DNA from 2 places in the Streptomyces sp. NPDC002853 genome. Region 2 is predicted to be linked to the other one. Evidence: riboswitches for the same ligand, from Rfam matches in the RefSeq annotation. Region 2 holds a riboswitch; the other holds the start of a gene.
What was found. Region 2 has a riboswitch for thiamine pyrophosphate ahead of thiM (hydroxyethylthiazole kinase). Riboswitches for the same ligand answer to the same signal wherever they lie in the genome.
Positions count from the first base shown of each region.

Region 1 (14,709 bases), on a different contig from region 2:
GGCTACCAGGACGCCTACCGCATGGAGCTGCTCCCCGGGCAGCCGCGCGACCCGGAGGCCTGGACCGGCATCCTGCGCGACGCCTTCCCCGTCCTCGCCCGCGAAGGCGGCGAACTGCTCCTGGAAGTGGACACCGCGGGCCTGGCCGCCCGCGCCTCGATCCTGGTCGACGACCGGCACGTCACGCTCAGCACCGCCGTCCGGGCCGACACCCCGCGCGCCAAGGTCTACTGGGGCGTGGTCAGGCGCGCGCACCCGTTCATGGCCCGGACCATGCTGCGCCGCACGCACCGCGGGCTCGCCCTGGCGACGCCGAGCGCGGGCGAGCGGGAGCTGGAGCGCCGACGCTCGGGTGTGTCGGGTCCGTCTCACTTGGTGAGCGGGTGAATGGACGGCGGACATCACCCCGTAATGTTGTGGGGGTGACCGTGAACGCTAAGACCACCCCTAACGGTGGCAACACCTGGCGAGACCTTCCCGCGGCGCAGCAGCCTGAGTACCCCGATGCCGAGGCTCTGCGCGATGTGATCGCGGACCTCGAGTCGTATCCGCCGCTCGTCTTCGCGGGCGAGTGCGACCAGCTGCGCGCCCGACTGGCCTCCGTCGCCAAGGGAGAGGCGTTCCTGCTTCAGGGCGGCGACTGCGCCGAGGCCTTCGACGCCGTGTCGGCCGACCACATCCGGAACAAGCTGAAGACGCTGCTCCAGATGGGCGCCGTCCTGACGTACGCGGCCTCCGTGCCCGTCGTGAAGGTCGGCCGCATCGCCGGGCAGTACTCGAAGCCGCGCTCCAAGGGCACCGAGACCCGCGACGGCGTGACCCTGCCGACCTACCGCGGCGACTCGGTCAACGGCTTCGACTTCGACGAGAAGTCCCGCGTCCCGGACCCCGAGCGCCTGAAGCGGATGTACAACGCCTCCGCCTCGACGCTCAACCTGGTGCGCGCCTTCACCACCGGCGGTTACGCCGACCTGCGCCAGGTGCACGCCTGGAACCAGGACTTCGTGAAGTCGTCCCCCTCCGGCCAGCGGTACGAGCAGCTGGCGCGCGAGATCGACAACGCGCTCAACTTCATGCGCGCCTGCGGGACGGACCCGGAGGAGTTCAAGACCGTCGAGTTCTACGCCTCGCACGAGGCGCTCCTCCTCGACTACGAGTCGGCCCTCACCCGCGTGGACTCGCGCACCGGCCGGCTCTACGACACCTCGGGCCACATGGTCTGGATCGGCGAGCGCACCCGTCAACTGGACGGCGCGCACATCGAGTTCGCCTCCAAGGTGCGCAACCCGATCGGCATCAAGCTCGGCCCGACGACGACCCCGGAGGAGGCGCTGCAGTACATCGAGCGCCTCGACCCGGACCGCGAGCCCGGCCGCCTGACCTTCATCGTCCGCATGGGCGCCGACAAGGTCCGGGACAAGCTCCCGGAGCTCGTCGAGAAGGTCACCGCATCCGGCGCGACCGTCGCCTGGGTCACCGACCCGATGCACGGCAACACCTTCGAGGCGGCATCGGGGCACAAGACCCGCCGCTTCGACGACGTGCTGGACGAGGTCAAGGGCTTCTTCGAGGTCCACAAGGGTCTGGGCACGCACCCGGGCGGCATCCACGTCGAGCTCACCGGTGACGACGTCACCGAGTGCGTGGGCGGCGGCGACGAGATCTTCGTCGACGACCTGCACCAGCGCTACGAGACGGCCTGCGACCCGCGCCTGAACCGCAGCCAGTCCCTGGACCTGGCGTTCCTGGTGGCGGAGATGTACCGCGACCAGTAGGTGTTCCCGAGGTATTCCCGCGAGACGCGACGGTGGGGCACGGATCCATGTGATCCGTGCCCCACCGGCGTATCGGGGCTTTTGTGGACCCGGGGACGTGGGTAAGGTTAGGTTAGCCTCACCGATTAATCGGGACGGCGCCGCCGATGAATCCTGATCCTGTCCGGGAGGTGAACCGCGTGTACGTCTGCAACTGCTTCGGGGTCACCGAGGCGCAGGTGAAGCAGCACGCGGCGGACGGTGCCTGCACACCCCGCCAGATAGCGTCCGCCAGCAAGGCGGGCACCGACTGCGGTTCGTGTGTGCGCAGCATCCAGGCGCTCCTGGGCCGGGGCACGTGCCCCCGCAGGGAGCTGGCCGACCAGGGGCAGCCCGTGCTCACCGGCCTGGACGCGGCCATGGACACCAGCCTGGACGAGGCCGCCTAGCCCGCTCGTCAGCCCGCTGTCAGCTCTCCGGCTGCTCGATGAGCTGCGCGATGTAGAGCGGCTCACCGAGCTTCTCGACCAGTTCGAGCTGGGTGTCGAGATAGTCGATGTGGTGCTCCTCGTCCTCCAGGATCGACTCGAAGATGTTCGCGGAAGTGATGTCTCCCTTGCCGCGCATCACCTCGATGCCGCGCTTGAGGCGGTCGATCGCCTCCGCCTCGATCTGCCGGTCGGCCTGGAACATCTCCGTGACGGTCTGGCCCACGCGTACGTGGAAGAGCCGCTGGTAGTTGGGCAGGCCGTCGAGGAAGAGGATCCGGTCGGTCAGGATCTCCGCGTGCTTCATCTCGTCGATCGACTCGGACCGGGTGTACTTCGCGAGCTTGGGCCAGCCGAAGTTCTCCTGCATCTTGGCGTGGAGAAAGTACTGGTTGATCGCCGTGAGCTCGGCGGTCAGCTGCTCGTTGAGAAATTCGATGACCTCGGGGTCGCCCTGCATCGCAGAGGCTCCTTCCACGTGGTAACTGGGCAGGTTCCGCGCATCCTTGCACCGGTACGGGAGACCGTCCAGTAAGTGCATGCTTAGTAGGAGTTGCCCCAATCAGCCTCCGACCGGCGCCTGTCGGCGGCCTCCTGGTCACGTCCACCTACCCGGGTCTGTCAGGATGGACTCATGGGTCAGTCGGCGGATCGCGCATCTCGGGAAGCAGTGGAGCCGGAGCTCCCACCGGGGCAGCGACTGCAGAGGGGCTGGCCGGTCACCCACTACGGACCGGTGCCGAAGTTCCGCCCGGAGCGCTGGGAGTTCAGGGTCTTCGGGGCCACCGCCGACGGGGACAAACACTGCTGGACGCACGAGGAGTTCTCGGCCCTTCCGTACGCCACCGTGGTCGGCGATCTGCACTGCGTCACGAAGTTCAGCATGCTCGGCGCCGAATGGGGCGGGGTGCCCGCGCGCTCACTGCTCGAGATCGCACCGCCGGCTCCGGACGCCACCCATGTGATGGTCTGGGCCGAGTACGGCTTCAGCTCGAATCTGCGGATGGCCGACTTCATGGACGAGCGCACGATTTTCGCCACCCACAAAGGGGGCGAGCTGCTGACCGCGGAGCACGGGTTCCCGCTGCGGCTCGTGGTGCCTCATCTGTACGCCTGGAAGGGACCCAAGTGGGTCCGTGGCGTCGAGTACATGACCGCCGACCGCCGCGGCTTCTGGGAGGAGCGCGGCTATCACAACGTCGGCGACCCCTGGACCGAGCAGCGCTACTCGTACCAGGAAGAGCCCGGGGGCGGCCCCGAGCTCTAGGGCCCCCAGAAGGGCCCTGGTCCTGGCTTCCGTCAGTGGTGGTACTGGTGCACCACTGCGTGGCCCTTGCCGCGGCCGATCATCCACTTGTTGACCGGGACGGTGATCACGAAGGCGGCGGCCAGGGCGATGGCGAGGATGTACCAGAACATCGGGTCCGCCAGATGGGCGTCCATCGCTCCCGGCCAGAGCGCGATCACGCCGTTGTCGATGAGCTCCATCACCGCGATGGACAGGGTGTCCGCGGCGAGTGCGACCCGGAACGCCGTCCTGAAATCGACCCCCGCCTTGAGGATGCCGCGCAGGGTCAGGGCGTAGCCGAAGAAGAAGGCCAGGGTGATCGCGAGGATCATCGTCTGCACGTTCCCCCAGCCCAGCGCGGTGCCGATGACCATGCCGAGGATCTCGCCGATGGCGCACCCGGTGAGGCAGTGGAGGGTGGCCTGCGCCGCCATGCGCCAGCTGACCTTGCCCATGCCGTGCTGCCCCGCGTGCTGGTGCCCGTGGTGCTCCGTGAGCTCGTGCTCGTGATGCGCGGGCTCGGCGTGAGTGTCGTGATCGTGCTGCATGAGAATCCCCCAACGTCGGACAACGGTTCCTGCCGCCTGGCAAGAACCGTATACCCCTAGGGGGTATTCCTCAAGGGATCTCTGAGGTTGCTGGGGTCGCTAGACGCTCCTGAGTTCCTTCAGGCGCGCCACGTCCGCCGCGTGCCCCTCCTTGCCGCCGGGCGTCTCGATGATCAGCGGCACGTTCTCGGTCGCGGCGTGGGTCATCAGCTCGCGGAAGGGCTCCTCGCCGATGTGGCCGGTGCCGATGTTCTCGTGACGGTCCTTGTGGGCGCCGACCACGTCCTTGGAGTCATTGGCGTGTACGAGCTTCAGGCGGCCCTCGCCGACGGTGTCGACCAGAAGGTCCAGGGTTTCCTTCATGCCGCCGGGGCCGGCCAGGTCGTGGCCCGCCGCGAAGATGTGGCAGGTGTCCAGGCAGATGCCCAGCTTCGGGTGGGCGTCCAGCGCGTCGAAGTACGGGCCGAAGTCCCAGGTGCGTGAGCAGAGCGAGAAGCCCTGGCCCGCGGTCGACTCCAGGAGGAGGAACGGGTCGTCGTCGTGCGTCAGCTCGTCAAGGAGCGGCAGCATCCGCTCGCGCACCTGCCGCAGGGCGACGGCGCGATCCCGGCCGCCGGTCGCGGAACCGGTGTGCACGACGACCCCGAGCGCGCCGATCGCGCGGGCCCTGCGCAGCGAGTGGCGCAGGGAATCCACGGACTTCTCCACGGTCGCCTCGGTGTGCGAGCCGAAGTTGATGAGGTAGGGCGCGTGGACGTACGCGGGAATCCCTTCGGCGGCACAGACCGCGCGGAACTCCTCGTCCTGCTTCGGGTTGCCGGGCGGCGTGGCCCAGCCCCGCGGATTGGCCACGAACACCTGGACGGCCTCGGCGCCCAGGTCACGGGCGTACGAGAGACCGACGGAGGCGAGGCCGCCGGCCACCGGGACGTGGCCGCCGACGGGATTGCGGGACGGGGTGCCGCGGGACGGGATGCTGGGGGACTTGTCGCTGCTCACGCGCTCAAGAGTGGCACGCGCGCGTGAGTCTCCCGTCAGCGGATCGGCGGATCGGCGGATCGGCGGATCAGCGGATCAGCGGGTCAGCGGGTCAGCGGATCAAGGGACCAGGGCATCAAGGAGTCAGCGGATCTTGATGGTGATCGTGGAACCCTTGGGGGCCTTGTCGCCGCCGTCCACGGACTGGTCCTCCACCTTGTCCCCGAAGATGCCGAGCAGCCCGCGGTCCTCGTCGACGTCGAAGTCCACGGCTTCCAGCTCCTGCTTGGCCTCGTCCACGCTCATGCCCTCGACATCCGGGACCTCGATCATCTCGGGTCCCTTGGACAGCGTCAGCTTGACCGTGTCGCCCTCGGCGAGCGGCTTCTGGTCCTCCCTGGGGGACTGGTCGAGGACCGTGCCCTTGTCCTCGTCGGAGTGGACCCGCTTCGTGATCTCGACCTTCAGGCCCAGGTCCTCCAGCTCGGAGGTCGCGTCGGCCTGGGAGTCGCCCGTCACGTCGGGGACATCGACCTCGGGTCCCTTGCTGACGATGATCGCGACGGCCGAGCCCGCCTTGCGCTTGGTGCCCGCCTTCGGGTCCGTGCCGATCACGGAGCCCCTGCGGACCTCATCGCTGAAGGCCTTGTTCGTCATCCCGGGAGCGAACCCGGCGTCCTTGAGCTCGTCCTTCGCCTTGGCCAAGGAAGTGCCCTCGAGGCTCGGGACCTTCACGATCTCGGGGCCCATCGAGATGGTCAGCGTCACCCGGTCGTTGTCACGGATGCGCTCGCCCGCCTCGGGATCGGTGGCCATGACCGTGCCGCGCTTGTCGGTGTCGCTGTAGGCGCGCTTGACGTCGTTGACCTCGAGTCCCTCTTCGGCGAGGCGCTTCTTGGCCGCCGACTCGGTCTTCGCCAGGAGCGGCGGGACCTTCGTGAACTGGCCGGAGTTGATGTACCAGACGCCCGCGCCGAGGCCGAGGGCGAGCAGGACGGCGGCGACCACGGTCAGCGTGCGGCGGCGCGGATCGAGGCGCCTGCGGGCGGGCGCGGCCGGTGGAGCGGGCGGCGGCGACGCCAGGATGCTCGTGCGGTTGAGCTGGTCCTGGCGGTCCTGCCGGTCCTGCCCGCTCTGCCGGTCCTGGTCGCCGTCCGTGGGGAGCGGCAGCTGCACGGGCCGGCCCGCGCGCGGAATCACGCTCGTACGGTCGTCGGAGTTGTCGTGCTCCGCCGCGTGGGCCTGCGGCGGCACCGCGTCCAGCTGCTCGACGGAGAGCGCGGCGCGCGCCGTCCTGGCCTGCCCGAGGAGCGCCACCGCGTCGTACGGGCGGACGTCGGGCGTGCGGGCGGTGGCGGAGGCCACGAGCTCGTCGAGCTCGACGGCGAGACCCGGGACGGCCGCCGAAGGGGGCGGTACGTCCTCGTGGAGGTGTTGGTAGAGCACCTGGGCGGGCGACTCACCGGAGTGCGGCTTGGCGCCGGTCAGCATCTCGTAGAGCACGACGCCGCACGCGTACACATCCACCCGGGTGTCCGCGGTGCCGTGCTCTATCTGCTCGGGGGCGAGGTAGGAGACGGTGCCGAGGACCGTGCCGGTCGTGTTCGTGACGGTGTCCACCGCGCGCACGAGCCCGAAGTCGGCGACCTTGACCCGGCCGTCATCCCCTATGAGGACGTTCTCCGGCTTCATGTCGCGGTGCACGAAGCCCGCGCGATGGGCGGCGCCGAGCGCGGCGAGGACCGGCTCCAGGATGTCCAGGGCGGCGCGCGGCTGCAGGGCGCCGCGGTCGCGGAGCACGTCACGCAGGGTGCAGCCGGCGATGTACTCCATCGCGAGATAGACGTACGCGCCGTCGGCGCCCTGGTCGTACACCCCCACCACGTTCGGGTGCGAGAGCCGGGCGATCGACTTCGCCTCGCGGATGAAGCGCTCGACGAACGAGACGTCGGCGGCCAGCGTCGGGTGCATGACCTTGAGCGCGAGCACGCGGTCCAGGCGGGTGTCCACGGCCCGGTAGACCGTGGCCATCCCGCCGACCGCGATCCGCCCGTCCACGCGATAGCGGCCGTCGAGCACTTGCCCGACGAGCGGGTCCTGAAGGGTCGTGTCCACGCAGGGAGTCTACGAGCCACCGCTGACACCGCTGCCCGCCCGGGCGCGCTCGGGCCTCGACTGCAGCCGAGCTGTGACAGGCACGCGACGCTCAGAACGCGGGCCGCTCCGGATCGAGCCGGGCCATGCCCTCCGCGGGCGAGGACGCCTCGGCGAAGTGCCGCCGCGGGATGCGCCCGGCCCGGTACGCCAGCCGCCCCGCCTCGACCCCGTGCCGCATGCCCTCGGCCATCAGGACCGGCTCCTGCGCCCGCGTCACGGCCGAGGCGAGCATCACACCCGCGCAGCCGAGTTCCATGGCGAGCGCCGCGTCGGACGCCGTCCCCGCGCCCGCGTCCAGGATCACCGGCACGCCCGCGCGCTCGACGATCAGCTGGAAGTTGTGCGGGTTGCGGATGCCGAGGCCGGAGCCGATGGGGGAGCCGAGCGGCATGATCGCCGCACAGCCCACGTCCTCCAGTTTCCGGGCGAGCACCGGGTCGTCGTTCGTGTACGGGAGGACGGTGAAGCCGTCGTCGACGAGGGTCTCGGCGGCGTCGATGAGCTCGATCGGGTCGGGCAGCAGGGTGCGCTCGTCCGCGATGACCTCCAGCTTGACGAGGTCGGTGCCGAGGGCCTCCCGCGCGAGGCGGGCGGTCAGGACGGCTTCGCCCGCGGTGAAACAGCCCGCCGTGTTGGGCAGGACGCGGATGCCGAGCCGGTCCAGGACGGAGAGCACCGAGCCCTGCACCCCGGGGTCCAGGCGGCGCATCGCGACCGTCGTCAGCTCCGTGCCGGAGGCGACGAGGGAACGTTCGAGCACGTCCAGGCTCGGCGCACCGCCCGTACCCATGATCAGGCGGGAGGAAAGGGTGAGCCCGCCGATGACGAAGGGGTCGTCTGCCATGTCGGTTCAGCCTCCTTGGACGGCGGTGAGGACCTCGACGCGGTCCCCGTCGGTGAGTTCGGTGGTGGACCACCGCGCGCGCGGGACGACGGTTTCGTTGAGCGCGGCGGCGACCCCGGACGGGGCCGCGGTCAGGGTGGCGACGAGGGCTTCGAGCGTGGTGCCCGCGGCCACGTCGCGTGCTTCTCCGTTCACGGAGACGGCGGTGACGGCTGTGTCGGACGGGAGAGTCATGCGGGCTGCTCCAGGAAGCGCTGCGTGCGGGGGTCGCGGACGAAACGCTGGGGGGTGAATCCCCTTGCCTCGTCGGGCAGTTCACCGGTGGTCAGGCAGTGCGCGAGCACGTCGCCGGTGACGGGCGTCAGGAGGACGCCGTTGCGGTAGTGCCCGGTGGCCAGCTGAAGGCCGGGGAGCGCGGTCGGGCCGAGCAGCGGCGCGTTGTCGGGGGAGCCGGGGCGCAGGCCCGCGCGGGTCTCGGTCAGCGGCAGTTCCGTGATGCCGGGTACGAGCTCGTGGGCGTCCCGAAGCAGCTCGTACACGCCGCCGGCCGTGACCGTCGTGTCCCAGCCGAGTTCCTCGCTGGTCGCGCCGACGACGAGCTCGCCGTTCTCGCGCGGCACCAGGTAGACGTGGCTGCCCCGCACCACGGCGCGCACGGTGCGGCTCAGGAACGGCGCGAGACGCTGCGGCACCGTAAGGCGCAGCACCTGGCCCTTCACGGGGCGCACGGGCGGCAGGACGCCCTCCGGGACCCCGGCGAGGCGCCCGCTGAGGCTGCCCGCGGCGAGCACGGTCTGGTCGGCCTCCAGGGCCGTGCCGTCGGCGAGGACGACTCCGGTGGCCCGGTCGCCCGTCACCGAGAGGCGCTCCGCCCACGCGTGGTGGAAGACCACGCCGGTCCGCTCGCAGGCCACCAGGAGCGCCGCGGCGAGCCTGCGCGGGTCGACCTGGTGGTCGCCGTCGACCCGCAGCCCGCCCCGGACGCCCGGCGCGAGCATCGGTTCGAGGCGGCGGCACTCACGGCCGCTCAGCCACTCCGACGTCAGCCCTGACTGCTGCTGAAGGGTGTGCAGCTCCCGCAGGTGGGCGCGGTCGTCGGAGTCGAGCGCGACGGCGAGCGTGCCGCACGCGCGGTAGCCGAGATCGCGGCCGCTCGCCTCGGCCAGCTCGGCCGCGAACTCGGGATAGCGCCGCGCGGAGGCCAGATTCAGGCCGAGCAGCGTCTGCTCCCCGTAGTGCAGCTCGGTGACGGCGGCCAGCATGCCCGCGGCGACCTGCGCCGCGCCGCCGCCGGGCTCGGGGTCCACTACCGCGGCGGACAGGCCGCGCTGCGCCGCCCGCCAGGCCGTGACCAGGCCGATGATGCCGCCCCCGACGACAAGGACGTCGCTCGTGTCCGTCGTACGGGGTGGTGTTCGTGGATGCATGGGTGTCCAGCCCCTCCCTTCGCCGGCATGACCCGGATCAGGTTCGTACGGTCGGAGGCCGTCCAGCCTCCCTCTCAGCCCGGTGCGTCCGGGCTCCCGCGAGTGCTTTGCACGGCAACCCTAGCCCGTGGTGCCCCGGGCAGGTAGAGCAGCTCTGCGGTCACCAGCAGTGACGGTGTGTCAGAGATCTCGCCGTCGCGCCCTGAGGCGCGCCTCACCCGCCGTCCTACAGTGATCGGGTGAGTGAGCAGCGGAGGCAGGAAGAGCGCCGGGTCGTCGTCGTGGGCGCGGGGATGGCCGGGGTGCAGACCGCCGTGGCCCTGCGCGAGCAGGGGTTCGCCGGTGCGGTCACCCTGATCGGTGCGGAGCCCCACCAGCCGTACGACAGACCGCCGTTGTCCAAGGCCGTGCTGCTCGGCAAGGCGGAGGGCTCCGCCTTCGACGTCGACTTCGAGGCGCTCGGCATCGAGCTGAGCCTGGGCCACGAGGTCACGGGGGTCCGCCCGGCGGACCACGAACTGGACACCGCGTCGGGACCCGTTCCCTACGACGCGCTGGTCATCGCCACCGGCGCCGAACCGATGTTGCTCCCCGGGGTCTCCGGAGTGCCCGGCGTCCACCTGCTGCGCACGCTCGACGACGCCGAGCGGCTGCGGCCCGTGCTCGCCGAGCAGCACCGCATCGTGGTCGTCGGCGCGGGCTGGATCGGCGCCGAGTTCGCGACCGCCGCACGCGAGGCGGGCTGCCAGGTCACCGTCGTCGAGGCCGCGGAGCGACCGCTGGCCGGGGCGCTGCCCGCGGAGGTCGCCGCCCCGATGACGGCCTGGTACGCCGACTCCGGGACCGAACTGCGCACCCACGCGCGCGTGGACCGCGTCGAGCCCGGCAGCGTCCACCTGACCGACGGCACCCGGCTGCCCGCGGACGCGGTCGTCGTCGGCATCGGCGCACGCCCCGCCACGGGCTGGCTCGCGGACTCCGGCATCACCCTGGGCGCACACCGGGAGGTCCTCGCCGACGACCACCTGCGGACGTCGGAACCCGATGTGTACGCGGTCGGCGACTGCTCCTCGTTCCCTTCGGGAAGGTACGGCGAGCGTCTTCTCGTCCACCACTGGGACAACGCACTCCAGGGCCCGCGCACGGTGGCCGCGAACATCATCGGCGAGACCCCTTCGGCGTACGACCCCGTCCCGTACTTCTGGTCGGAGCAGTTCGGCCGCTTCGTCCAGTACGCGGGCCATCACACGGCCGCCGACGAGCTGGTGTGGCGCGGCGATCCGGCGGGGGCGGCCTGGAGCGTGTGCTGGCTGCGGCAGGGGGCTCTGGTGGCCCTCCTCGCGGTGGGCCGCCCCAGGGATCTGGCGCAGGGCCGCAAGCTGATCGAGGCGGGCGCCCGCCTCTCCGCCGAGCTGGCCTCGGACCCCGCGATTCCGCTGAAGAAGGCACTGCTGCCGTAGCGCTGCCGCCGTGACCGGGGGCCTCTGCCCGGCCGCTGTCGGTGCCCGGAGATACGCTTGACCCCGTGACCGAGATTGACGCAAAGACTGATGCTCTCGTCCCCGAGTGGCTCCACCTTCCCGACATCGCAGAAATGCTCGACGTCGAGGTGACGCGTGTGCGCCAGCTGGTCAAGGAGGGCCAGCTGATCGCCGTGCGCCGTGGTGAGAACCGCGCGCTTCAGGTGCCGGCCGCCTTCATCGACGGCGACAAGGTCGTCAAGGGCCTGACCGGCACCCTGACGCTCCTGAAGGACGACGGCTTCTCCGACGAAGAGATGCTGGAGTGGCTCTTCACTCCCGACCCGACCCTGCCCGGGACTCCCGCGCAGGCCCTGAGCGAGAATCGCGGCACGGAGGTGAAGCGCCGCGCCCAGGCGCTCGCCGTCTGACCGAAACGGAAAACCGTTGCGTACGGGCCGCGGATCCCCCGGGACACGCGGCCCGTAGGCCACCGACGACCGGGGGGACCTTTCCATGGCCACCAAGCCTGCCCGCGAGCAGCTCGCCGACGCCCGCCTCTACCTGTGTGTGGACGCCCGCAAGCGCCAGGGAGACCTCCCGGAGTTCCTCGACGCCGTCCTCGCCGGCGGCGTCGACATCGTGCAGCTGCGCGACAAGGGCATGGAGGCGGCCGAGGAACTCGACCACCTCCAGGTCTTCGCCGACGCGGCCCGCAGGCACGGCAAGCTCCTCGCGGTGAACGACCGCGCGGACGTCGCGCACGCCATCGGCGCCGACGTGCTGCACCTGGGCCAGGGCGACCTGCCCGTCCCCGCGGCCCGCGCCGTGCTCGGCCAGGACGTCCTCATCGGCCGCTCCACGCACGCCGACACGGAGGCCGCCGCCGCCGCGACGCAGGACGGCGTGGACTACTTCTGCACGGGGCCCTGCTGGCCGACCCCCACCAAGCCCGGCCGGCACGCCCCCGGACTCGACCTCGTCCGGTACACCGCCTCGCTGGGCACCGGGCGCCCGTGGTTCGCCATCGGCGGCATCGACGCGGGCAACCTCGACGAGGTGCTCGAAGCGGGCGCCCGCCGGGTCGTCGTCGTACGGGCGATCACGGAGGCGGACGATCCGGGCGCCGCGGCTGCCGACTTCGCGAAGCGGCTGCGTACGGCCTGATCGGCGATCTTCGGCCAACCTCCGGCGACGCTGTCCGCAGGGTGGACGGGGATTGGCCGGTAGCGGTGCCCCGTGGCTAACCTGCCCGTATGGCCCTAGGCACTGCTTCCACCAGAACTGATCGCGCACGCACCGTGCGCGACATGCTCGCGACCGGCAAGACGACGTACTCGTTCGAGTTCTCGGCGCCGAAGACCCCGAAGGGCGAGCGGAACCTGTGGAACGCCCTGCGCCGGGTCGAGGCGGTGGCCCCCAGCTTCGTCTCCGTGACTTACGGAGCGGGCGGGTCCACGCGTGCGGGCACGGTCAAGGAGACGCAGCAGATCGTCGCCGACTCGACGCTCACGCCGGTCGCCCACCTCACCGCGGTCGACCACTCCGTGGCCGAGCTGCGCAACATCATCGGGCAGTACGCGGACGCGGGCATCAGGAACATGCTCGCGGTCCGCGGCGACCCGCCCGGCGACCCCCTCGCGGACTGGGTCAAGCACCCCGAGGGCCTGACGTACGCCGCCGAACTGGTCCAACTGATCAAGGAGTCCGGTGACTTCTGCGTGGGCGTCGCGGCCTTCCCCGCGATGCATCCGCGCTCGGAGGAATGGGACACCGACGTCCGGCACTTCGTCGACAAGTGCCGCGCCGGCGCCGACTACGCGATCACACAGATGTTCTTCTACCCGGAGGAGTATCTGCGCCTTCGCGACCGGGTCGAGGCCGCGGGCTGTTCGACGCCGATCATCCCGGAGATCATGCCGGTGACGAACGTGCGCATGCTGGAGCGGCTGCCCCAGCTCAGCAACGCTTCCTTCCCCCCGGCGCTCAAAGAGCGCATCCTCACAGCCAAAGACGATCCGGCGGCTGTACGCTCCATTGGCATCGAGTTCGCGACGGAGTTCTGCGCGCGGCTCCTTGACGAGGGTGTGCCGGGGCTGCACTTCATCACGCTGAACAACTCCACGGCGACGCTGGAAATCTACGAGAATCTGGGTCTGCATCACCCGCAGACCTGACCGGTCGTACCCCTGGGGGCGGCGGCCGCGGGGAGAGGGGCGTACATGGGCTGGACGGTCCTCTACATCGCGTTCGGATGCGTCGCGCTGTGGCTGCTCGGCGAAGTGCTGCTGCAGTACAAGGCGCGGCTGCGCTGGCGGCTGCTCGCCTTCGGCGGCTTCCTCGGCGTGGTCATCGGCGTGCTGCTGCCGTCGGTGATCGTCATCGGTGCGGGCGCGATCGCCTTCGCCACGGGCCAGACGTACGTGACGCTGTCCTTCCGGCGCGGCTTCTCCACCGGTTGGGCGCTCGGCGGCCAGCCCGGTCTGAGCAAGCGCCGCAAGACGACGCCGCGGGGCGCGGAGGCCCACCAGGACCCGACGCTCCAGGTCTCCGACCTGGAGTACGAGGCGGCGGGCCCGGCAGGACCGCCGCCCGAGACCCCTCCCGGCGGCGGGGTCTACGCACCGGAGCCGATGCCCGACGACACCGGGCAGTACGGCGTCTACAGCGACGACGCGTACGCACAGCAGCAGGCCCAGCAGGCCGCCCACCAGGACACCGCCTACGGCTACGACACGTACGCCACCGCGGGCTACGACCCCCAGCAGCCCTACGCGTACGGCGAGACGGGGCAGCAGCAGTACGCCGCGTACTCCGACCCGTACATCGGGACGCAGTCGTACGGCGGCGAGCAGAGCTACGACGCGTACGGCGACCAGCAGCAGTACGCGCCCTATCCCGCCGCCGATCCCTACGACAGCGGGGCCGGCACGTACAACGAGACGCCGCCCGGCGGGGTCTGGGTGCCCCAGCAGCGCAGCGTCGAGGACCCCTACGGGCAGTACGGCGGCGAACTCCCGCCGGAGCAGCCGTACCCCTACCAGGGCGAGCAGGCCCAGGGGAACGGATACGACGCGGGCTACAACGAGCAGTACCGCTACTGAGTCCGCGGGGCCGGGGCCTTGCTCACTGCGAGCCCCGGAACTCCGGTCCCTCGACGATCAGTCCGGCGACCAGCGTGCCGGACATGCCCGCGTGCGGAAGACCGCCGCCGGGATGGGCCCAGCCGCCGGCCGTGAAAAGTCCGGGCAGGCGCGTGCTGTTGGCCGGGTGGAGCAGCCGGCCCTCACCCGCCGCGAGGGACGGGGGCGGGACCGCGCCGCCGTCGGCGCCGGTGGCCTCCGCGATGTCGGCGGGGGTGCGCACCTCGTGCCACAGCAGGCGGTCCCGGAGTCCGGGCAGCACGGCCTCGGCACGGTCGAGCAACCCCTCCACGTCCGCTTCGGTGACCTCCGTGTGCGCGGGCACGGTGGCCGACAGGGTGACCGCTTCGTGCCCGGCGTCGGGCGTGAGCGCCGGGTCGGCCGGGCGCAGCACCGTGAGGGTGGGGGCGGCGGGCAGCCCCGGGCGGTCCCCGAAGAGCCGGTCGAGCTCGTCGCCGCGGTCGGGGGTGTGCAGCACCGTGCGGTGGGGCGTGCCGTCCGGGCGCGCGCCGGTCAGCGCGAGGAAGATCAGCAGGCGGCTGGGAAGACCGGAGCGGGCCTGGATCTCACCCTCCGCGCGTATGTTCACACCGGAACCGCCGGGCATGCCGGATACACCGGA
Region 1 covers NZ_JBSFUS010000001.1:7,881-22,589, reverse strand. Annotated here, with positions in the region: gene ACWD02_RS00120 (SRPBCC family protein) at 1-387, shown strand, start outside; gene ACWD02_RS00115 (class II 3-deoxy-7-phosphoheptulonate synthase) at 423-1,775, shown strand; gene ACWD02_RS00110 ((2Fe-2S)-binding protein) at 1,922-2,203, shown strand; gene bfr (bacterioferritin) at 2,223-2,702, opposite strand; gene ACWD02_RS00100 (sulfite oxidase-like oxidoreductase) at 2,877-3,509, shown strand; gene ACWD02_RS00095 (DUF4396 domain-containing protein) at 3,542-4,078, opposite strand; gene ACWD02_RS00090 (deoxyribonuclease IV) at 4,178-5,077, opposite strand; gene pknB (Stk1 family PASTA domain-containing Ser/Thr kinase) at 5,201-7,171, opposite strand; gene ACWD02_RS00080 (thiazole synthase) at 7,263-8,057, opposite strand; gene thiS (sulfur carrier protein ThiS) at 8,064-8,291, opposite strand; gene thiO (glycine oxidase ThiO) at 8,288-9,484, opposite strand; TPP riboswitch at 9,482-9,594, opposite strand; gene ACWD02_RS00065 (NAD(P)/FAD-dependent oxidoreductase) at 9,778-10,944, shown strand; gene ACWD02_RS00060 (Rv2175c family DNA-binding protein) at 11,010-11,375, shown strand; gene thiE (thiamine phosphate synthase) at 11,461-12,111, shown strand; gene metF (methylenetetrahydrofolate reductase [NAD(P)H]) at 12,201-13,121, shown strand; gene ACWD02_RS00045 (hypothetical protein) at 13,167-14,048, shown strand; gene ACWD02_RS00040 (phytoene desaturase family protein) at 14,071-14,709, opposite strand, start outside.
Region 1: linked by a shared signal. The riboswitch ahead of thiO (glycine oxidase ThiO) and the one ahead of thiM (hydroxyethylthiazole kinase) in region 2 are both predicted to bind thiamine pyrophosphate.

Region 2 (14,709 bases):
GGTGTCGAGCTGCTCGGTGACGAACGCCGGAGGGACGGCATGGATGCCGGTGACACCTTGGGTGTTCTGCGCGGTCAGGGCGGTCAGAACGGCTGTTCCGTAGGCGCCGTTGGCGGAGAACGCCTTCAAGTCGGCTTGGATCCCGGCGCCTCCGGAGGGGTCGCTGGCGGCGATGGTGAGGGCGATGGGCGGGCTGATCACGCGGGGACCTCCTGGCGCAGGATGCGGACGAGTGAACGCGCTGCGGCCTCGGGGTCGGGCTGCCCGCAGACCGCGCTGACGACAGCGATCCCGGCCGCACCACTTCCCCTGACCGCGGCGGCCTCGGACAGGCCGATCCCGCCGATGGCCACGCACGGCAGCGGGCTGGCCCGGACGATCCGGGCCAGGCCGCCCAGACCGAGCGGGGCGTCCGCGTCCGGCTTGGTGGACTGCGGGAAGACCGGACCGACACCGAGGTGGTCGACGGCATCCGGTATATGTGCCAGTTGCTCGGGACGGCTGACGGACAGGCCGATGTAGGCATGGGGACCGAGGCGGCGCCGGGCGGTCACGGGGGAGACATCCCGCTGCCCCAGGTGGACGCCGTCCGCGTCCAGCCGGACCGCCACATCGAGGCGATCATTGACGATCAAGGGGACACCGGTGCCGGCGAGTTCGGCCTGGATCGCCTGGCCGAGCGCGAACAGCGTACGGGCGTCCGCGTCCGGATCGCGCAACTGGACAGCGGTGACACCGCCCTTGACGGCGGCTGCCACGGTGGCGGCGACACCGCGGTCGCCGCAGAGTCGGGTATCGGTGACGAGATACAGCGATAGGTCAAGTGGTGGTCGCATGGGTTGCTCCTTGGGGGTCGCCCGGCCGGGGAAAACCGCGGGAAACGCAGCGGGAGGTGCGGGGACAGAGAGGGTCCTGACGCGCAGGAACTTGAGATATCCGCAGGGGTAGGTCTGTGTCTGCGAGGGTGCTGAGGTCGCACCTCAGGTCGGGCGGGGGCTGTTCAGCAGGTGGTGTCCAGGCCGACCGATCGGCGCGGACCCCCACAACACGCTTGATCTCAGCGCAGGTTGAGAGCCTCGGCGAGCCGGTCCGGGCTGAGCTCGTACAGCGCGTCGATCAGTGCGACCGCGAACGTGCCGGGCCCCGTCGAGCGAGTGGCGGCGTTCTCCGCGGCCACGGTGAGCAGGCCCGACGCGGCAGTGGCGGCCAGCAGCGCGTCGCCGGTGACGGCGGTGCAAGCGGCCACCAGGGCGCCGAGTGAGCAGCCGGTTCCCGTCACCCGTTGGAGCAGCGGGTGCCCATTGGCTACTCGCACCACGCGCGTCCCGTCCGTGAGGACGTCCTCCGGGCCGCTCACGGCGACCGCGCAGCCGTAGCGCCGGCTCAGCGCGAGGGCTGCGGCCAGCGCCGCCTCGGGGGCGTCCGTGCTGTCCACGCCGCGCCCGCCGGAGCCGCCGCTGTCCAGGGCCAGGATCTCGGAGGCATTGCCGCGAATGACCGCTGGGGGTGCGCTATCCAGGAGTTCGTGGGCGAGGCCGGTGCGCCAAGGCAGCGGACCGACCGCCACCGGGTCGAGCACCCACGGGCGTCCGGACCCGGCCGCTTCTTTGACCGCGACGCGCATCGCCTCCGCCGTCACGGACGTCACCGTCCCCAGGTTGACCAGGACGCTGCCGGCCACTCGGGCCAGTGCTCCGGCCTCTTCCGCGCTGTGCACCATCGCCGGGGCGGCCCCCGCGGCGAGCAGCACGTTCGCGGTGAACTGCGACACCACGACGTTGGTCAGGCAGTGCACGAGGGGTGCGGAGGACCGCAGAGACGCGATCACGTCCGCCACGGCATCACGGGGAACGGCAGGGCCGTTTTGGGCAGATATGGAGGCAGTATCCATCGTCAGCACTCTTCCTACGCCGGCATTACCCGGTCCAGGTTCATGCGGTCGGCGGAAAGGGGAGCAAGTCCCGTCCGCCCTCTCAGCCCGGCTACTCCCGAGCTCCCGCGGTGGTCACCACGCAATGTACCTCCCTCGGGAACGGGAGTTCGCACTTGGGGCCGACGACGACGCGACACGGCTCTCTTGGAACGGTGTCGTGGAGCACCACCACCCTCGGTCCCTCAGTACGCGCCTGGCCCCGCCGGCGCGGCGAGGAGGCGCACCTGGAGGGTCACTCGGCGTTCTTCTGCAACAGGCAGTCGTACCCCAGCTGCAGGGTGTCGGAGATCGCCAGGGTGGTGAGTCCGCCCGTCACGGTTCGGGTGGCACCCGGCCACAGCAGGTGGGCCCCGGTCAGGGTGGTGGTCACCCAGACGCTGAGGCAGAACGGGCAGGTGACCAGTTCGCCCACGGTCGACCTACGAATCCCTCCGCGGGGGGATTCGCTCACCTCGGCGGGGCCGGTCGCCGACTCGTAGCGTGTGAACAGCGCCCGGAGCGGGCTTGTGACGGTTCCCTTGCTGAGCAGTCGGCTCAGCCGGAACACGGCGGTCGCCGTCAGCAGGATGTCCAAGGGTTCGTGGCGGTCCGGCAGGTCGGTCTTCCGCCGGGCGACCACCGCACCCCAGGCGGCTGTGTACGCGGCGAACGCGACTACGGCACCGGCATGCCCTCGCAGTTGGCGGTCCTCACTCGGCGCGTACGCGCGGCCGACGCGCCGGAGGGCTTCCCCGATCCGGTGGACACGGGTGTCTTCCGGGTGTGCATCGCGGTTCACGACATCCTCCGTCGGATGGGGCGGTGGTTGATCTGGTCGGGTCGGTGACGACCCATGTATCCGTCATGACCCGTAGGAAACGGTGCGGGCGGCCTGCTGGGCAGTGAGTGCGCTGTTCGTGCGCACCGACCACACCCGATTCCAGTTCCGTCGGTACGAGGGCCAGGACTGGGGGAGCAGAGACGGATACGCCCGGGGGAGGGCCGGGTGGTGACACTGGGTGCCCGGCGCCTCCCCGCGCTCGAAAGGGGGTCAGACCTTCGTCGGGAACCGCTCCCAGGCTCGGTGCGCGCCCATCAGAGCGGTCAGTTCACCGAGGACGCGGGCGCCGGTGGCGCCGCTGATGACGCCCGGTGCGTCCGCCGCGATGCCCGTCGCGGCCAGGGCGGTCTCCGCGCCGGCCCAGCCGCCGATGGCCTTGCCGTGGCGGAAGGCTTCCGCCAGCAGCAACAGGACCCGCGGGTCGGTGACGGCGGTCTTCTTTCGGGCGGCGTGCTTGCGGCCCTTTCCTGCCTTTGCGTCCCTGGCCGCGAACGCGTCCGCGCCCGAGCCGAGCGGGCCCGCCAGCAGCAGTGCGTCGTACTCGACCGAGCGGGCGGTGGCGTAGGTGCGCTGCACGGTGAGCGGGTCGCCGGAGGTGTCCAGCTTGCCGCCGGACGGGGCGATGACGAGGGGCACCATCCCGGCGTCGAGGATGTCCTGACGCACTTCCCGCACCCCGTCGAGGTCACAGTCGGCGTCGGCGACAATGCCGATGATCCGGCCGTCCAGCGGCCACGTGTGGCCGACCTGGGAGAGGGCGGGGCTCGGGGTGGGGTTCGCCAGCTTCACCGTGGGTGCCGGCACGGGCAGGCCGAGTCCGGCCGCGACCTGCTCGCTCAGCAGGGGGTCGATGTTGGCGAGCACCTGCAGCGCCCGCTCCTTGATGGCCTGCTCGTAGCACTTGCCCAGTTCGAACGTGTAGGCGGCGATGATGTGTTCGCGCTCGATGTCGCTCATGCTCAGCCAGAACAAGCGGGGCTGGCTGAAGTGGTCGTCGAAGGAGGCGGGAGCCTCGCGGACCTTTCGGCCCTTCGGGACCGTCACCGGCCGCTCGACGTAGGCCCCCATGTCTTCCCCGGCCATGAACGGACAGCCACCGTCGAGGGAGTTGGGCTTGTACGGGGCCGCTCCGCGGTGCACGGCCGTCTGGTGCATGCCGTCGCGCAGCATGTCGTTGACGGGGGCGTGCGGGCGGTTGATCGGCAGCTGGGCGAAGTTGGGGCCGCCGAGCCGGGTGATCTGGGTGTCGAGGTAGGAGAACAGGCGACCGGCCAGCAGGGGGTCGTCGGTGACGTCGATGCCGGGTACCAGGTGGCCGACGTGGAAGGCGACCTGCTCGGTCTCGGCGAAGAAGTTGCTGGGGTTGGCGTTGAGGGTGAGCAACCCGACCGGCTGCACCGGGGCCAGTTCCTCGGGCACGATCTTCGTCGAGTCGAGCAGATCGATGCCCTCAAACGTCTGGTCGGCGGTGTCGGGGAACACCTGGACGCCCAGCTCCCACTGCGGGTAGGCGCCGGCCTCGATCGCGTCGGCCAGGTCGCGGCGGTGGAAGTCCGGGTCCACGCCATTGGTGATCTGCGCTTCCTCCCAGACCAGGGAGTGCACACCCAGCTTCGGTTTCCAGTGGAACTTCACCAGCGACGTCGCACCGTCGGTGTTGACCAGGCGGAAGGTGTGGACGCCGAAGCCCTCCATCATGCGGTACGAGCGCGGGATGCCGCGGTCCGACATGTTCCACAGAGTGTGGTGGGTGGCTTCGGTGTGCAGGGTGACGAAGTCCCAGAACGTGTCGTGCGCGCTCTGTGCCTGCGGGATCTCCCGGTCGGGGTGCGGCTTGCCCGCGTGGATGATGTCGGGGAACTTGATCGCGTCCTGGATGAAGAAGACCGGGATGTTGTTGCCGACCAGGTCGAAGGTGCCTTCAGCGGTGTAGAACTTCGTGGCGAAACCGCGGGTGTCCCGGACGGTGTCGGCGGATCCACGGGAGCCGAGGACGGTGGAGAAGCGGACGAACACCGGGGTCTCGACGCCCTTGCCCAGGAAGGCCGCCTTGGTGACCGCGGAGGCGGTCCCGTAGCCCTCGAAGACGCCGTGCGCGGCGGCGCCGCGGGCGTGGACGACGCGCTCGGGGATGCGTTCGTGGTCGAAGTGGGTGATCTTCTCGCGCAGGTGGTGGTCCTGGAGGAGGACCGGGCCGCGCGGGCCCGCCTTGAGGGAGTGGTCCGTTTCGTACAGCCGGGCGCCCTGTGCGGTGGTCAGGTAGGTCTCGCCCTGTGCCATGTACTCGGGGTCCGCGGCGGTTGCCTGACCGGTCGGACTGACGGTGGCCGGGCCGCTCTGGTCGGGCTTGGGCGGCAGCGGGGGGCGCGGGGTGGTGGGCTCGGCGACCGGCGGACTCTCGGCGCCGGGTTTGCCCGGGACGCCGTCGGCGGGGCCGGTGCCCGGGGTCAGGGCGTCGACGGCTTTCTTGGCCACGGCCTTCAGGGGAGTGCGTTTGCGCCCCTGCTTGGGCTTCGCCGCCGCTGCCGACTTCTTGGCTGCCGATTTCTTGGCGGTTGGCTCTTTGGTGGCCAGCTTCTTGGCCGTCTGCTTGGCGGCGGTCGGCTTCTCCGCCACCGGTGGGGTCTTCTTGGCCGTCTTCTTTCCCGCGGGTTTGCCCGCGGCCGTCGCAGACGAGGCGGTCTTCTTCGTCAGCTTCTTGGCAGGTTTCTGGCCCGGCATGCGTTCTCCAACCGTGGGGGGTGCGTGAGGTGCAGCTGAGGGGGGCGATGTTCAGGTGTTCAGGGGACGGTGTCGCCGATCGGTTCACGCAGGGCCGTACGCCCCTCGCGCCAGGCGGCGAGAAGGTGCTCACCCAGCCGGCCCTCCAGGAAGCCGGTTGACCGGATGCCGAACGCGATGTCGGGGGCGAGCGCGGGCTCGTCCTCCAGGAGGCCGCCGATCACGTCGCGTCGTACGACTTGCTCATGGACGGCGTCCGCTTCCACATGCTCTTCGTAGAATCGCAGGGCAGTGGGCCCGGCGCCTGCCTTGTGCAGCGCCTGGGCGAGTCGGCGGGAGCCGGGGGGTGAGGTGATCTCGACGGTCGCGAAGTGCCCGACGAGGGCCCCGCGCAGTCTGCGGTGCAGGCCGAAGAGGGACATCTGGTTCACCGTCGCCAGGGCCTGAGCCGGAGCCGCGTCGAGGTAGCGCCCGTACGTGGTCTCCAGGCCGAGGTCGGCCATCAAGTCGGCGAAGAGCTGAGCGTGGATGTCCTCCGCGCGCCCGCCGCCGAACTCATCGAACTCGATGGCGACCATGGCGGCTTTGGCGCGCCCGCGCAGCCGCGGCACGACCCACAGATGGGGGTCGGCTTCCTTGAGGTGGTAGAGCGAACGCAGGGCTGCGTACTCGCGCAGTTTCCAGAGTTCACCGCCGGCCTTGAGATGGTGGCTGACGCTGTGACCGTCGTCGCCGACAGGTTCGACGAGCAGCTCTCCGACCGCCTCGTCCACGCTCGCGGCAATCGGCGTATCGGCCCGCAGTGCGGTGAGGAAGCGGTGCTCGGCCGCGGCCCGGACACGCAGCAGATCGGGGTCCCATTCGCAGAGCTCACCGACGCCCTCGAAGCCGCGGTAGTGCAGCTCGTACAGGAGGTAGAGGCAGAGCTGTAGGTCATCGCCGTACGGCTGGGCGCGGGCGACGTCCTCGGGACCGGGCAACACGGCGCTTTCGCCGGCAAGGGCGCGCAATACGCGGTGGGAGAGGTCCCCGCGCGGGGCGGGGAGGGCCGGAGCCATGGAGCAGGGCTGGTCGGTGACGGTCACGGCCGATGTGCCTTCCTGCGGGGGGCGGTGCTCGTGTCCGGAGCCGGGTTCCCCATGCCGGGCCGGACAGGCGTCCGGTGGCTGGAGTCGGGTGACCGTGACCCGGCGTGCGCAGTCCCTCGGTCAGCGCTTCTCGGCACGGATGATCACCAGTTCTTCCTTGTCCTCCCCGGGTCCGAGCAGCCCGCGCTCGCGCAACCAGGTGAGCCGCTCCCGCATGACGGGACCGAGCGGAACATACGCGCGGTCGCTGACTGCGGACCGCAACCCGGCCTCCCTCAGGCGTCGCAGGCTCGCTTCGGGTCCGCTGACCGCGGAGTGCACCAGCAGGAGCGTCCCGCCCGGACGCAGGGCCCGGGGTGCGGCTTCGCAGATCCGGTCCAGGAGGACGCGGCCGTCGGGGCCGGCGTTCCAGGCGCGGGCGGAGCCACGGTTGGGCAGGACCGCGGGCGGGGCCGGGACATAGGGCGGGTTGCTGACTATCAGGTCGAAGGTGCGCCCTGGCAGGGCATCGAGGAGGTCGCCACGGTGGACGGCGACCCGCTGCCGGGCGAGCAGGGCGTTGAGACGGGCCGTGAGGACCGCACGGCGGGAGATGTCGACGGCTGTCGCATGGGCCCCCAGCCGGGCGGCATGGGCGGCCAGTACACCGCTGCCCGAGCACAGATCGAGGACGTCCAGACCGGCCACGTTCTCACGGTGCATGGCCTCGGCCAGAAAATAGCTGTCGGCCTGCGGGGCGTAGACCCCCGGAAGCCGCAGAACTCTGCCAAAAACCGGTCGGCGGCGAGGGGCGTCGACGGTGGTCACAGGGCCTCCATGCTGATCAGGGCGGTCACCCACCGAGCCCCACGGGGGCAGCTTCAACAATCCAGACTCCGCCTGTTACCGGCGTACCACCACTTGAGGACCAGCCCGTCCAAGCCGTCCCACAACGCGTGGCTTCCCCCGGATGCCCCCTTCGGCCTGTCACACACCTTTCGCCGCATCCGCATCCGCTGCACCACGACCGCGGCGCACTGCGCCGCGCTGCGCCGGCCGGAGAGGCGGGGCGTCGACGAGCACCGCCAGCGGGCCGGCATGCGGTGAGGGGTGCGGGGTGCGGGGTGTGGCGACAGGCGCTTAACCTGCGGAGTCAGAGGCAGAGGCGGGCGGTGCGCCGCCGTCCCGACAGCGGCCGCTGTCTCCCGCGGCTGCACAGACAACAGGCGCTCGGCTGGGAGTTCCCGCCCAGCCGAGCGGCGCGCGCGGGCGACCATCATCGGTGCCGGTCGCGGTCCGTTCGCCCTGGCGTCTTGTCCACACCGCCGCGCCCGCCACCGCCAAGTCTCGATCGACCTCGGTCGGACAAGCACACGCGGTGCTACTCGAGATGCCCGGCCGCCTCTTTCACCCGGGCTTCCGTGTCCTGCCTGGGCTCGCCGTGGTTCTTGGCGTACTCGGCGACCGCGCTCTGGACGTCTCGCGTGAGAACGCGCCCCGCTCGCCACGCCGTCTCGTACGTCCGTGACTGCTGCTCGGACCACGGGTGGAGGGTTGGTGGACCGTACTGGTCGCGCAGCTGTTCCGCCTGTGCGTGCGCAGCGTCAGCGGCGCGCTGCATCTGGACCAACTCTTCGAAGGTGGGGGGCACAGAGGCTGATGGTAGGGCGGGCACGACGAAGCCAACGGCTACGACCCGCGCGGAACGGCTCCGTGCGTCTGGGTAGGAACGACGTTCACCCTTGACGCCGGGGTCTCTGATCCCGCGATTCAGGACGCGGCGCCCCGGACTCTCGGGCCTTCTCGCTGGTCACGTTGCTGTTGCCTTGAGGGCGACGGGGTGTGTGGCCTGTTCGGGGATGAGGCCGAGCGGTTTTCCGGTCGAGCGCTCGGCTGTACGGCGGGCGAATTGTCCGGCGATGTTGGCGGCGGGCTGGATCTCCTCGCGCGGTGTGCTGTGCGGGACTGTGGACGGTACGTGGGGTGGAGAGGCGAACGCGGCGACGGTGGGCAAGGCGCTCGCTGCGAGGGCGGCGACGACGATCAGAAGGGCTCGGACGTGGGCGGACACGAGGGGGGAGAGACCTTTCAGGCAAGGAGGGAGTGGTTGGTGCCTGCGGTCACGGCCCATCCGGTCGCTCATCCGGTTGAGTCCACCGTGCGCGGGCGGGCCTCGGCTGTGGCGAGCACGTCGGGACATCGCAGGACACCGCAATCCTGGCGAGGAGCCCGGCAGGACGTGCAGCGCGTGTGAGCACGTCCCTCACTCCGCGTGATGCATCGTCCTGCCGGGGGTTGGGGGTCCGGGGTCGGTCAGACGGCCGGGGCGGGCGCCGGGAGCGGGACGGCGGTCGGGTCGGTGGCCGGTGCGGGCTTCGGGACGTCGGGCTTGACCGGGTCGGTGTCCGGGGCCGGCTGCGGGTCGGGCTTCACGTCGTCGTCCGGGGTGGGCTGGGGGTCGGGCCGGACGTCGTCGTCCGGGGTCGGCTGCGGGTCCGGCACGGGGTCGACTGCCTTGTCCATCCAGGACTTGAGGGACCCGTTCGGTGACAGGGACAGGTGCATGCCGTTGTGTTCACCGGAAGCCGTACGGCCGTTGGCGTCCAGGGTCCCGGCGGCGGTGACGGCCTGCCAGTGGGTGGGTGAGAGCTTGTAGACGCGGGCCATGGAGCCGTCGGCGAGGGTGTCGTTGCGGACGTGCTGGCGCTTCTCGGGCTGAGGCTTGGGCTTCGGCTTGGCCTTGTCCATCCAGGAGGTCAGCGAGCCGCTCGGAGTGAGCTTGATGTGCAGGCCGTTGTGGTTGGCGTAGGCGTTCTTGCCGTTGGCGACGAGAGTGCCGCCCTTGGGGCCCGCGATGACGGCCTTGGCCTTGTGCTTGCCGAGCTTGTAGACCTTCGCGGTGGAGCCGTCCCGCAGCTTCACTGTCTTGACCTTGGCCTTGGTCTTGGTCTTGGAGTGCGCGATGGACTCGACGGTGATGCTCGCCGGGCTGGTGGTGTGGGGGGCCGTGGCGGCCATGGCGCCGGACGCGGCACCGAGGCTGATGCCTGCGGTGGCGACGACGGCGATGGCGGTGGTGCGCAGTGTGCGAGCGGTACGCATGGTGAACGGGGCCCTTCCGGGTCGGCTTCAGTGGGGATGCGTGGCCGCTTCGGTGCGGCGACATCTGCGAAGTTACGCAACTCACATCAAGACCGGACGTAAAGGATGTAACAGTCATCACACGCATTTCCCGCAAAATCTCCAAGAGGAGTGCGCTGTAGCGCAAAGGTTTACTGATCAACCTTGCAGGGGTGCCCTGACCTGCGGAAATGGCCGTGCGCCTGCAAGAGCGGGAAGGCTCAGTGAAACGTTCACCAGGCGGCGGCGACAAGCTCGCCTGCTCGCTCGCCCGCTGCAAGAGACGACCGCCAGACTCTGGCCCCGGCCTGCTCTCAGAAGCGGTGGCCGAGCGACGCTGACTCAGACCCCGTGGCGGCGTGTGCGGGGGCGCCGCACACCGCACTACACCCGTGACGGGCGTGCCTTCTTCATTTCGCACGGGCCGCGAGGTGTCAGCGCGCGGAATGTCCTCTTCCGCGGGCCGGGCCATTCGAGTGTTCCTGCGGACAGCGCGGTGGGTGGGAAATCCCTGCTCGGACCGGCATTTGACGGAATGGGGGCGATCTCCGTATCCGGCTTGCGTTCTTGGCGTCGAGTAACTTCTGGCGACCCGGGTATCGGAAGTGCCTGAAGGAATCTCGGAGAAGGGCGGAACACATGTCCGTGGGTCTCGGAATCGTCTTCAGCGTCGTAGTGGTGCTCATCATCGCGCTCGCGCTCGCCCCATCCGTGTCTCGGGAGCGTGCCGGGAGTGTAAGAGACCGGTTTGGGCCGGAACTTGACCGCGCTGCCGCGCACCACCACGGGGACACCAAAGCGGCGGAACGTGAACTGAAGGCCCGGGTGCGCCGGTTCGGAAACCTGCGCCTTCGCCATCTGACACCAGCGGAACGCGAGCAGTACGCCGCACAGTGGGGCGAGCTGCAAAGCACGTTCGTCGACTGCCCCGGCGTCGCAGTCGCACAGGCCAATCGCCTGCTGTCGAGCTTGGCTGCTGCCCTGGGTTACCCGGCAGATTCACACGCACGGCAGGTCGAAGCGCTGTCCGTCCGCCACCCCCGACGCGTTGACGGCATCCGGCAGTTGCACCAGGCGGCGCAGCAGGCTGCCGCCGGAGGTGGGGTGGCCGAGGAGATGCGTCAGGCTTTCGTCGCCGGCCGGTTGCTCTTCGACGAGCTGCTCGCGACGCATTCGCAAGAGGCCAGTGGGGGCAAAAAGCGGGCCCGACGCTTGGCGAATGTCCCGGCGCAGCGTTCGATCGGCCGGACACGCAGCATTGGCTGAGTAGCGAGAAGGGCAGGGTGGGCGCAAGCCTCCCAGGGGCGCCACCACTCGCTGCCAGATCGTCGACGAAACACGACAGCGCGAGAATTAAAACGGAGATCGACACCTCGAAGAAGTAGGTGCCAAGTTGGGCCAGGTCATTTCGATGGCCTGGCCCAACGCGTGCCTTGCAGGGCAGCCACGGGCCGCCAAGAGGTTTCTCATTGACGGCATAGGGCGCGGCGCGCGTACAGCAAATAGGAGAACGTCAAAGCGCTGGTGTGCTCGAGCAGCAAGTAGGCACACGGCAGCACAGTCTCATGCAGTGCTGGGACGGGCCAGCCTCCGTGACGTGAGGCTCGCCCGTCCTTGGCGCTACTTGTGGTGGTGGGCCGGTCAGTTGCGGAAGGGGCCCGTGACTTCGTAGGTGATGCCGCCCGATGAGGAACCGCTCGTGCCGCGCTGGCTGGAGAAGTAGAACCGTTTGCCGTCCGGCGAGAAAGCCGGTCCGCAGATCTCCGAGGACGACTGGCCGTTGATGCGCAGGAACGACGCGACCACGTCGTCGGGGGTGATGAGACAGATCTCCATGTTGCCCCCGTCCTCGGCGATGTACAGGTCGCCGTAGGACGAGCCGGTGATGTTGTCGACGCCGGTCAGCGGGGCTCCGCCGCCGACGACCAGGTTGTCGTCGTAGGCCAGCTCATAGGTGTTCGCGGCCAGGTTGAGCTGCCAGACGCGGCCATCGCCCTTGGTGGTGAACCAGACGGTGTCGTTGGCGTAGTGGCAGCCCTCTCCGCCGTTGAACAGCTTGGCGCCGGAGACTTGGTCGCGGGTCGGGGTGGGCGAGCCATCCGGGTCGGGCACGGTGGCCCAGGTGAAGCTGCCGGAGGTGGACGATCCGGCCTTGAGGACCTGGAGTGTGCCCGCTGACAGGTTGCCCCACGTGGACGGGACATACCGGTAGAAGCAACCGTCCGACGCATCCTCGGTCAGGTAGATCACCTTGCGGACCGGGTCGGCGGCCGCTGCTTCGTGGTTGAAGCGGCCCATGGCAGGGTGGCGCACCGCGGCTTTCACGCCCCACGGGTCGGTCTCGTAGACGTAGCCGGTGCTGACCTCCTCGCAGGACAGCCAGGTGTTCCACGGGGTCTTCCCACCGGCGCAGTTGCGGTTGGTGTTGGACAGGATCCGGTACGAGTCGGTGATGGAGCCCGTGGAGTTGAACTTGATTGCGCCCGCACCGCCGGTGGAGGAGATCTCCGAGTTGGAAACGTAGATCCAGCCCGTGCCGTCGGCGAAACAGGCGCCGCCGTCGGGGGCGTCGTGCCAGGTGTAGGCGGTGGAGCCGACCTTCTGGCGGGACCGGGCGATCACCCGGCTGGTGAAACCGCTGGGCAGTTGGATGCCGTTTGCGTCGGCCCCGCCGAGCGCACCGTAAGGGCCCGGGCCCTTCTGAGCCGGCGCCGCGTAGGCCGCGCCCTGCATGAGGGTGTAGCCGAATGCCGCTGCTGTGCCGCCGACAACCGCTCCACGCAGGAAACTACGACGTTCCACTTGATCACTCCAGGGGGATCGTGACCGTCCCGGCCGCTCCGGTCGGGCGGCGGGGTCGTGAGGGTGCTTCCGGAATCTATGTGTCCCGGATTGACGGTGAAGCAACGACCGATGACGCGCAGGCGTCTTCCGTCGGCTTGTTGCGCGCCCCCTGTGGCCGGAATCTGTTGGCCTGGCCTGGCGCGCCGTAGTCAGCACGCGGTCGCCCTGGCTGTCCCAGGTCGAACTGACACTGTGACCGTTGCGAGAGCGGGCGTAGAAGGCTGGACGACGGAGTCCGGAGCGAGTTCGGCGAGGCCCTGCCTCGCACCTCGTGGTGCGCGGGGGCGGCGACGGGGTCGGGCACCCGCTCCCACTGCGCGCGCCGATCTAAATGATGTGCCGCAGCGCTCGGTATGAAAGTCGTACGGCCCAGACAATCGTTCCGGCATTCTGGTGATTGGCTGCGTGCCGCGGGGCGTGCAACGCGATATTCGCCAAGTCGCCTCTACGGTCTCCCTCAACGCAAGGCGCCCGGCGCTCTTCAGATTGTCAAAGGGCCGGACCGACGAGGGAGAAGAGACGAAATGATGGTTCGCAGAGCAGTGGCCGGGTGCGCATCAGTCGCGCTGGTGTCCGTGGCGATGACGGGCTTGGCGCAGGCGGACGCGCACCCGACCCCGGCACCTGGTGCGTCCGCGGGGGCGCCGAGGGTCATGCTCGCCTCGGCTACGGCCAAGCAGAAGGACGCGGTGACGATGAAGGTCGTCGGTGCACCGAAGACGTGTCGTTCGGTGCAGGCCAGGTCCGATGCCTTCGTCAGTCCGGTGGCGTTGGTGAAGAAGGGCAACCCGCCGGTGTACTCGGGCCGGGCAGGCGTCAAGGCGAAGGCTGCGCCCGGTGTTCACCAGGTCATGGTGTCGGGCGTGGGTTGCGGCAAGTGGGTGGCGAAGGCCAAGCTCACGGTTCTTGCGCAGCCCAAGCCGGCTCCGAAGACCGTCAAGGGCACTGTCGTCTCGAAGGCGGGGCTGTACGTGCGCAAGCAGCCGACCTCCAAGTCGGCTGTCGCCGGGGCCTACCGGAACAAGCAGACCATCGATCTGATCTGCAAGAAGGCAGGTCAGCCGATCGGCGGTAACCGCACCTGGTACCAGGTCAAGACGCCCAAGGGCTGGGTCACCGCCCGCTACGTCAAGCCCAGCGGCCGGGTGCCCAACTGCAAGTGACCTTGTGAGGCTGACGCCCCGCACGCCAGGGGTGATGGCACATCCCCAACCGGCCGGGCGCTTCACGCGTCCGGCCGTTGGTCGTGGTGGTGCCGTCGGTGGTCCGCCCAGTGGCCGGGCGGACATTGTTCTGCGGGGCGGCGAGCGCCACGTCGACGGCGAGCCCGCAGCTTGCGCTGAAGAAGCAGTGACCGCAGGCATCAGTCCCTCGTGAACGTTGGCCGCGTCAACTCGTGCCTGACAGAGCGTTGTCCAGGAGGACCTCGGCTGCGGCTCGAGCGTGTCGTCCGTAGTCCGCCTCACCCAGCACCGTGGCACGGCTGGCGGCCCCGTCCGCGAGGGTGACGAGGTGTTCGGCGAGAGCGTCGGGCTCGCGGCAGCCCAGTTCCGTCACCAGTGCACTGACCAGCCGCCGACGAGGGGATTCGGTTCGAAGGCGTCAGCGGTGACGTCCGGATTCCCGACCGGCACGGATCCAGGCCGCCCCTGAACAAGGCGCCGGTGATGCTTCACCACACGAAGGAGGGGCAACGGATGGTCCTGCACTGCGGCGCGTGCAAGCAGAACGGCAACGGCCCGGTGGACCGATGGGGCCCCGAAGTGCAGTAGACATGCCCCCAGGAAAAGGGATGACAGCCCGTGCCGCCGTCGAGGCGCCAGGAGAACCACCGCATTGCCCCGTCGCCTGCCCGCCCATCTGTCGCCTCGGTATGCGTGCGACCACAGGACACCCCGCCGCGCCCGCAGCACCGTGACCCCGCCTCCTGTGTCCGTACGCCGCGCTGAAGCTCCTCCAGCCGGACACCCTCATAACTGTACCTTTCGGAAGGTACAGTTATGAGGGTGACGGCAGTGGGCGAGGAGAGGTGCGCAGGGATGGTTTTGAGTGCGCGGCGGCGATGGCTGCTGCTGGCAGTGGTGAGTGCGGGGCTCCTGCTGATCACGCTGGACAACTCGATCTTGTACGCGGCCCTGCCGACGCTGGTGCAGGAGCTCGGCGCGAGCAGTTCCGAAAGCTTGTGGATCATCAATGCCTATCCG
Region 2 covers NZ_JBSFUS010000014.1:58,469-73,177, reverse strand. Annotated here, with positions in the region: gene thiD (bifunctional hydroxymethylpyrimidine kinase/phosphomethylpyrimidine kinase) at 1-201, opposite strand, end outside; gene thiE (thiamine phosphate synthase) at 198-836, opposite strand; gene thiM (hydroxyethylthiazole kinase) at 1,058-1,828, opposite strand; TPP riboswitch at 1,885-2,010, opposite strand; gene ACWD02_RS34040 (DUF1360 domain-containing protein) at 2,166-2,711, opposite strand; gene ACWD02_RS34035 (catalase) at 2,964-5,474, opposite strand; gene ACWD02_RS34030 (iron-containing redox enzyme family protein) at 5,534-6,532, opposite strand; gene ACWD02_RS34025 (HemK2/MTQ2 family protein methyltransferase) at 6,683-7,369, opposite strand; gene ACWD02_RS34020 (hypothetical protein) at 7,923-8,192, opposite strand; gene ACWD02_RS34015 (hypothetical protein) at 8,352-8,612, opposite strand; gene ACWD02_RS34010 (hypothetical protein) at 8,855-9,643, opposite strand; gene ACWD02_RS34005 (hypothetical protein) at 10,301-10,927, shown strand; gene ACWD02_RS34000 (alkaline phosphatase PhoX) at 11,303-12,463, opposite strand; gene ACWD02_RS33995 (SH3 domain-containing protein) at 13,030-13,668, shown strand; gene ACWD02_RS33990 (hypothetical protein) at 13,895-14,062, opposite strand; gene ACWD02_RS33985 (MFS transporter) at 14,545-14,709, shown strand, end outside.